Regions from separate parts of the Streptomyces sp. AF1A genome, predicted to be linked through region 2. Evidence: riboswitches for the same ligand, from Rfam matches in the RefSeq annotation. Region 2 holds a riboswitch; the other holds the start of a gene.

Evidence for each region. Region 2 has a riboswitch for glycine ahead of gcvP (aminomethyl-transferring glycine dehydrogenase). Riboswitches for the same ligand answer to the same signal wherever they lie in the genome.
Region 1: another riboswitch for glycine. It lies ahead of gcvT (glycine cleavage system aminomethyltransferase GcvT); the one in region 2 lies ahead of gcvP (aminomethyl-transferring glycine dehydrogenase).

Annotation. Positions count from the first base shown of each region.
Region 1 covers NZ_JBLEBI010000033.1:8,516-12,537, forward strand. Annotated here, with positions in the region: gene glyA (serine hydroxymethyltransferase) at 1-795, opposite strand, end outside; gene gcvH (glycine cleavage system protein GcvH) at 810-1,187, opposite strand; gene gcvT (glycine cleavage system aminomethyltransferase GcvT) at 1,323-2,441, opposite strand; glycine riboswitch at 2,598-2,695, opposite strand; gene ACLU3S_RS13075 (AAA family ATPase) at 2,855-3,571, shown strand; gene ACLU3S_RS13080 (enhanced serine sensitivity protein SseB) at 3,732-4,022, shown strand, end outside.
Region 2 covers NZ_JBLEBI010000178.1:9,213-13,234, reverse strand. Annotated here, with positions in the region: gene gcvP (aminomethyl-transferring glycine dehydrogenase) at 1-1,986, opposite strand, end outside; glycine riboswitch at 2,163-2,257, opposite strand; gene ACLU3S_RS30710 (PRC-barrel domain-containing protein) at 2,375-2,746, shown strand; gene ACLU3S_RS30705 (DNA polymerase IV) at 2,668-4,022, opposite strand, start outside.

The sequences.
Region 1 (4,022 bases), on a different contig from region 2:
CTCCAGGGGACCGCCCTGGAAGCCCGGGAAGACGGAGGAGTTCAGCTTCTTCGCGAAGTCCTTGCCGCGGGCCAGGATGATGCCGCCGCGCGGGCCGCCCAGCGTCTTGTGCGTGGTGGAGGTGACCACGTCGGCGTACGGCACCGGGTTGGCGTGCAGACCGGCCGCGACCAGGCCCGCGAAGTGCGCCATGTCCACCCACAGATACGCCTCGACCTCGTCGGCGATCCGGCGGAAGGCGGCGAAGTCCAGCTCGCGCGGGTACGCCGACCAGCCCGCGATGATCACCTTGGGGCGGTGCTCCTTGGCGAGCCTCTCCACCTCGGCCATGTCGACCAGGCCGGTCGACGGGTCCACGTGGTAGGCGACCACGTCGAACTGCTTGCCGGAGAAGTTCAGGCGCATGCCGTGGGTCAGGTGGCCGCCGTGCGCCAGGTCCAGGCCGAGGATGGTGTCCCCGGGCTGGGCCAGCGCGAACAGGGCCGCCTGGTTGGCGGAGGCGCCGGAGTGGGGCTGCACGTTGGCGTACTCGGCGCCGAACAGCTCCTTGACCCGGTCGATGGCGATCTGCTCGGCGACGTCCACGTGCTCGCAGCCGCCGTAGTAGCGCCGGCCCGGATAGCCCTCGGCGTACTTGTTGGTCAGCACCGAGCCCTGGGCCTCCATCACCGCGAGCGGCGCGAAGTTCTCGGAGGCGATCATCTCCAGGGTGGACTGCTGGCGTCCGAGCTCGGCGTCGACCGCGGCGGCGATCTCCGGGTCCAGCTCGTGCAGAGGCGTGTTCAGGACAGTCATACGGCTACGACTCCTCAGCCGGCGGTGTGGGCGGCGTACTCGTCGGCGGAGAGCAGGTCGGCCGGCTCCTCGGCGACGCGCACCTTGAACAGCCAGCCGCCCTCGAAGGGGGCGGAGTTCACCAGCGACGGGTCGTTGACGACGTCCTCGTTGATCTCGGTCACCTCACCGGTGACCGGCGAGTACAGGTCGGAGACGGACTTGGTCGACTCCAGCTCACCGCAGGTCTCGCCCGCCTCGACGGTGGAGCCGACCTCGGGGAGCTGGGCGTAGACCACATCGCCGAGCGCGTTGGCCGCGAACTCGGTGATGCCGACCGTCGCGACGCCGTCCTCGGCGGCCGACAGCCACTCGTGCTCCTTGCTGTAGCGCAGCTGCTGGGGGTTGCTCATGGCCTGAATTCTCCTGTACGCGCGGGAGTGCTGATGTAGGGGGGACTGCGGAGACGATGGTGGGCAGGCGGATGTGCGCAGAGTCACACGCCTGCCACGGACCGGCCCGGTGTGGGACGCGATCGCGCCCAGTGTCTACTTCTGGCGCTTGTAGAACGGCAGCGCCACGACCTCGTACGGCTCGTGGCTGCCCCGGATGTCCACGCCGACGCCCTCGGTCCCCGGCGCCGCGTGGGCCGCGTCGACGTAGGCCATGGCGATCGGCTTGCCCAGGGTGGGGGAGGGGGCGCCGGAGGTGACCTCGCCGATCACCTCGCCGCCGGCGACGACGGCGTACCCGGCGCGGGGCACCCGGCGGCCCTTCGCGATCAGGCCGACGAGCACCCGCGGCGGGTTCTGCTCCGCGCGGGCGGCGGCCGCGGCGAGCGCCTCGCGCCCCACGAAGTCGCCCTCCTTGTCGAACTTGACCACCCGGCCGAGCCCGGCGTCGAACGGGGTGAGGGAGGTGTTCAGCTCGTGCCCGTACAGCGGCATGCCCGCCTCCAGGCGCAGGGTGTCGCGGCAGGACAGGCCGCACGGCACCAGGCCGGCGCCCTCGCCGGCCTTGGTCAGGGCCTGCCACAGCTCGACGGCGTGCTCCGGTTTCACGAACAGCTCGAAGCCGTCCTCGCCGGTGTAGCCGGTGCGGGCGATCAGCGCCGGGACGCCGGCCACGGTGCCCGGCAGGCCGGCGTAGTACTTCAGTCCGTCCAGGTCGGCGTCGGTGAGGGACTTCAGGATGCCGGGGGACTCGGGGCCCTGGACGGCGATCAGGGCGTAGGCGTCCCGGTCGTCGCGGACCTCGGCGTCGAAGCCGGCGGCGCGCTCGGTGAGCGCGTCCAGCACCACCTGGGCGTTCGAGGCGTTGGCCACGACCATGTACTCGGTCTCGGCGAGCCGGTAGACGATCAGGTCGTCCAGGATGCCGCCGTCGGCCTGGCAGATCATGGTGTAGCGGGCGCGGCCGACGCCGACGGAGGCGATGTTGCCGACCAGGGCGAAGTTCAGGAGGGCGGCCGCCGCGGGGCCGGTGACGGTGATCTCGCCCATGTGGGAGAGGTCGAAGAGGCCGGCCTTCGTCCGCACGGCGAGGTGCTCGTCGCGCTCGGAGCCGTAGCGCAGCGGCATGTCCCAGCCGGCGAAGTCGGTCATCGTCGCACCGAGCGAGCGATGCACGGCATCCAGCGCGGTGTGACGGAGTTCGGTACTGCTCATCGGTCGGTCGTCTCCCAGGGCAACAGGGATGGGGCGAGGAAGGTCCTCCCCATCTGTCATCGGAACCTGAGAGGTTCGCCGGGACCGCCACAGGGGCGATCACGGTTTGCACCTTGGGTGGAGCCACTGGCAGAGCGGCCCGCTTTTCAGATGTGCCTCGCCCGCGCGGTAACGGGGCCTGAGAGATTCAAGGGAGGGACTTGCTCCTTCGGCGCCCCAGCGAAGGCTGCTGGGGACTCTCCCGCGCGGATTCAAGCGGCCGGTATGCAGTTGGCGGCCACATCATCGCACGCCGAGCGGAGTTTTGTAACCGACCTGTGGCAGCACGGGGACGCGCCCGCCCACGTTCGGGATTACCTTCTCTTTACGTCGGCTGGGCATGGATATTACCGAGCCGCAGGGAGGGGATCACGGTGGACAGGACCAGGGCGTTCGCGACGGGCACGGCCCCCACCACCGGCATCGCGCTGCCCCGGCAGCCGTCCGCCCGGGCGGACGGGCGCCGTGCCGGGTCCCCCGCACCGGTCGTCCGCGACCTGCGCGACCGGGCCGGCCGCAGCCCGCGCGCCCTGCTCTTCGGCCCGCGCGACGTCGTGGTCGTCACCGGCCTGCCCGGCGGCGGCAAGTCCACGCTGATGCGCCGCGCGGTCGCGGGCCGCCGCGTCGACTCCCAGGACACCCGCGACCGCTTCGCGGCCCGCCTGCCCCGCGGCCTGCCGTACGCCCTCTACCGCCCCCTGGTCCGCGTGGCCCACTACGCCGCCCTGCGCCAGGCCCTGCGCGGCGGGGAGGGCGTCGTCGTGCACGACTGCGGCACCCAGGCCTGGGTGCGCGCCTGGCTCTCCCGGGCCGCCCGCCGCCGCGGCGGCACCCTGCACCTGCTGCTCCTCGACGTCCCGCCCGAGACGGCCCGGGCGGGCCAGCGGGACCGCGGCCGCCGCGTCTCCCCCTACGCCTTCGCCCGCCACCGCCGTACGACCGCTCGCCTCCTCGGCGCGGTGGAGCAGGGCCGGCTCCCCGCGGGCTGCGACTCGGCACTGCTCCTGGACCGCGCCGCGGCGGGCACTCTGGAGCGCATCGGCTTCGCCGACCCGGCCGACGGCTGGTTGTTCTGTCCGGGGAGGTTGTGAACAGGTGATCCAGGAGAGGCAGGGCGGGCAAGCCGCCCGGGGCCGCGGACCGGCGGCACCGCCGGACCGACCGGCGGCGGAAGGCACGCGCGGAGGACGATGTCACAGCCACCCGATAGCCTTCTGGTCACAGCAGTGGTTCCCAGCAGGCGGTAGGCAGATGGACTTCCCGGCGGACGTACCCGCGGACTTCCCGGCACAGGCGCACCCCCACCCGCACGGCGGTTGGCCCGGCAACGAGCTGGAGGAGGTGCTGTCGGCCTCCCTCGGCATACCCGCGGCGGGCGGCCGGATCATCGAGGTCCTCGCCCGGAGCTTCGTCTGGGTCCCGCTGCCGAGCGGCGGCGGCCCGCACAGCGGCCCGCTGGACCTGCCCACGCTGGAGATCGACGGCCAGGTGTACGTCCCGGTGTTCAGCTCGGAGGAGCAGTTCCGCCAGGTCGCCGGCTCC
Region 2 (4,022 bases):
CTCGAACACGCCGTGCGTGGACGGGTAGGTGATCATCAGCACCGCCAGTTCGTCGCGGTACTGCTCGATCTTCGCCCGCAGGTCCTCGACGTCGATCTCGCCGTCCTCGGCGGTCTTGACGACGACGACCTTCATGCCGGCCATCGCGGCGCTGGCGGCGTTGGTCCCGTGCGCGGACGACGGGATGAGGCAGACGGTGCGCTGGTCGTCGCCGTTGGCCCGGTGGTAGCCGCGGACGGCCAGGAGGCCGGCCAGCTCGCCCTGCGAACCGGCGTTCGGCTGGAGCGAGACCTTGTCGTAGCCGGTGACCTCGGCGAGCCGGTCCTCCAGCTCGCGGATGAGCGTGAGGTAGCCCTCGGCCTGCTCGGCGGGCGCGAACGGGTGCAGCTGCCCGAACTCCGGCCAGGTGACCGGCTCCATCTCGGTGGTCGCGTTGAGCTTCATGGTGCAGGAGCCCAGCGGGATCATGCCGCGGTCGAGCGCGTAGTCGCGGTCGGCGAGCTTGCGCAGGTAGCGCAGCATCGCCGTCTCGGAGCGGTGCTCGTGGAAGACCGGGTGGGTGAGGTAGTCGTCGGAGCGCAGCAGCCCCTCGGGCAGGGTGTCCGCGGCGGCCGCGTCCAGCGCCTCGATGTCGGCCTCGACGCCGAAGGCGTTCCAGACGGCGGCGAGCCGGGCGCGGTTGGTGGTCTCGTCGCAGGCCACGGAGACGTGGTCGGCGTCGACGAGGTGCAGGTTGACCCCGTTCTCCCGGGCGGCGGCGACGACCTCGGCGGCCCTGCCGGGCACGCGCGCGGTGAGGGTGTCGAAGTAGGCGCCGTGGACGATCTCGACGCCGCCGGCCTTGAGGCCCTCGGCGAGGATCGTGGCGTAACGGTGGGTGCGGCGGGCGATCGTCCTGAGCCCCTCGGGACCGTGGTACACGGCGTACATGCCGGCCATCACGGCGAGCAGCACCTGCGCGGTGCAGATGTTGCTGGTGGCCTTCTCGCGGCGGATGTGCTGCTCACGCGTCTGCAGGGCGAGCCGGTAGGCCTTGTGCCCGTCGGCGTCGACGGACACGCCGACGAGCCGTCCGGGCAGGCTGCGCGCGAACTTCTCCTGCACGGCCATGTAGCCGGCGTGCGGACCGCCGAAGCCCATCGGCACGCCGAAGCGCTGGGTGGTGCCGACGGCGATGTCCGCGCCCAGCTCGCCCGGAGAGGTCAGCAGGGTCAGCGCGAGCAGGTCGGCGGCGACGGTGACCAGGGCGCCCAGCTCGTGCGCCTGGTCGATGACCGGCTTGATGTCGCGTACGGCGCCGGAGGCGCCCGGGTACTGGATCAGCACGCCGTTGATCTCGCGTGCGGCGATGTCGGCCGGGATGCCCTCGCTGAGGTCAGCCACGACGACCTCGACGCCGGTCGGCTCGGCACGCGTCTCGATGACGGCGATGGTCTGCGGCAGCGCGTCCGCGTCGACCAGGAACAGGCCCTTCTTGTTCTTGCCCATGCGCCGGGACAGCGCCATGGCCTCGGCGGCGGCCGTGCCCTCGTCCAGCAGCGAGGCGCCCGAGGTGGGCAGACCCGTCAGGTCGGCGACCATGGTCTGGAAGTTCAGCAGGGCCTCCAGACGGCCCTGGGAGATCTCCGGCTGGTACGGCGTGTACGCCGTGTACCAGGCCGGGTTCTCCATGACGTTGCGCAGGATCACGGGCGGGGTGAACGTGCCGTGGTAGCCCAGGCCGATCATGGAGCCGAGGACCTGGTTGCGGTCGGCGAGCGCGCGCAGTTCGGCGAGCACCTCGGCCTCGGTGCGGGCGCCCGGCAGGTCCAGGGCGTCGGCGTTCTTGATCACATCCGGCACCGCGGCGGCCGTCAGCTCGTCGAGGGAGCCGTAGCCGACCGACGCGAGCATCTTGGCCCGCGCCTCCTGGTCGGGCCCGATGTGGCGCTGCTCGAAGGGGATGCCCGCTTCGAGCTCGGAGAGCGGAATGCGATGGGCGGTCATTGCGGAGGCCTCCTGGTCTGACGCGACCTTCGAGGGGCACCACGGCATGGGTACCCCGACGGCCTCCCCCTCTGTCATCTCAACCTGAGAGCTTCACCGGGTGCCCCAGGGGGCCCCGGCTTTCACCGTCGGTGAGGGCGGACGCCGTCGACATCCGCCCTGCTTTCCAGAGTGACCTCGTCCGTGCGGTACGTGGGCCTGAGAGATTCCGGGGAGGATTTGCTCCTTCGGCGCCTCCGTGGTGGTCGGAGGACTCTCCCGCACGGGGTCAGCAGCCGCTGTCAGCCTACCAGCGAGGTCAACGCAGGGGCCTTCGAGTGGCCGCCTGCGCGAATGTGCTCTTTTGTAGTGCTTACGGATGACTGCGACCAGTGGAGGGAGAGGGGCCGTGCAGACCGACATCGATCCGCGCAACCTGATCGGCCGCAAGGCGTTCGACCGCAATGGCACCAAGATCGGCACCATCGACGAGGTGTATCTCGACGACGCGACCGGCGTGCCCGAATGGGCGGCCATACGAACCGGCCTGTTCTCCCGGGACGCGTTCGTCCCGCTGGAACCGAGCGAGCTCATCGAGGGCGCCCTCCACGTCCCGTTCGACCGAGCGCTGATCAAGGATGCCCCGGACTTCGGCGTGGGCCGCCATCTCTCCCCCGAGCAGGAACTCCAGCTCTACCACCACTACGGGCTCGATGTGGCGCCCCCTCCCTCCGTCCCGGACCACGACTTCGGGAAGCTGGCGGGGTCGGAGGAGACCTGATCCGCGACCAGCGGCAGCGGATCGGCGGGCTCCAGCGCGGGATCGTCGACGGAGAACGTACGCACCCGCCCCGGGGCCGACTGCGGGGTCTCGAACCGCACGGTGACCCGCCCGAGGCCGCTGCCCTGCACCCAGCCGGGACCGTGCTCGGCGTGCCGCACGTCCTGCCCGGCGCGCCAGTGCCGTTCGTCCGGCTCCGGATGCTCCGCGACGGCCCGGACCGCGCCCTCCTCCGGCTCCTGCGCCACAGGCACCGGCATGGCCTGCGCGAACAGGTCCTCCTGCGTGTAATCGGCGAGCCCTGACACACCCACGCCCAGCAGCCGCACCCCGCCCGTGGTGTCCACGGAGTCCAGCAGCCGCGCGGCCGCCTCCCGGACGACCGCCGGATCGTCCGTGGGCCCGCGGAGCGTCTCCGAACGGGTCAGGGTGGAGAAGTCGTAGCGCCGCACCTTCAGCACGATGGTCCGTCCGGACAGCCGCGCGCCGCGCAGCCGTCCCACGCACCGGTCGGCGAGCCGCCGCACCTCCAGGCCGATCCGCAGCCGGTCGTGGATGTCGACGTCATAGGTGTCCTCGACCGACACCGACTTGGCCTCCCGCTCCGCCACGACGGGCCGGTCGTCACGGGCCAGGGCCATGGCGTACAGGGCCTGCCCGTGCGCCTTGCCGAGCAGACGCACGAGTTCGTCCTCGCCCGCTTCGGCCAGCTCCTCGACCGTGGTGATCCCCGCCCGCCGCAGATGGTCACCGGTGGCCGGCCCCACCCCCGGCAACGTGCGCACGGTGAGCGGACCCAGCAGGGCGCGCTCCGTCCCCGGCTGGATGAGCACCAGGCCGTCCGGCTTGGCCTGCTCGGAGGCGATCTTGGCGAGCATCTTGGAGGCGGCGAGGCCGACCGAGCCGGTGAGCCCCGTGACCGCGCGGATGTCGGCGCGCAGCTTCACGCCCGTCAGCCGCGCCGACTCCGCGTCCCAGGCGGTGCCCCCGGCCTCCAGGTCCACGAACGCCTCGTCCAGGCTGAGCGGCTCCACCAGCGGCGACAGCTCCCGCAGCAGCGCCATCACCTGCTCGCTGATCGACCGGTACACGTGGAAGCGCGGCGCGAGGTACGCGGCGTTGGGGGCCAGCCGGCGCGCCTGAGCCATGGGCATCGCCGAGTGGACCCCGAAGACCCGTGCCTCGTACGACGCCGTGGCCACCACCCCACGTGGCCCGAGCCCGCCCACGACGACCGCCTTCCCGCGCAGGCTCGGCTTGGCTGCCTGTTCCACCG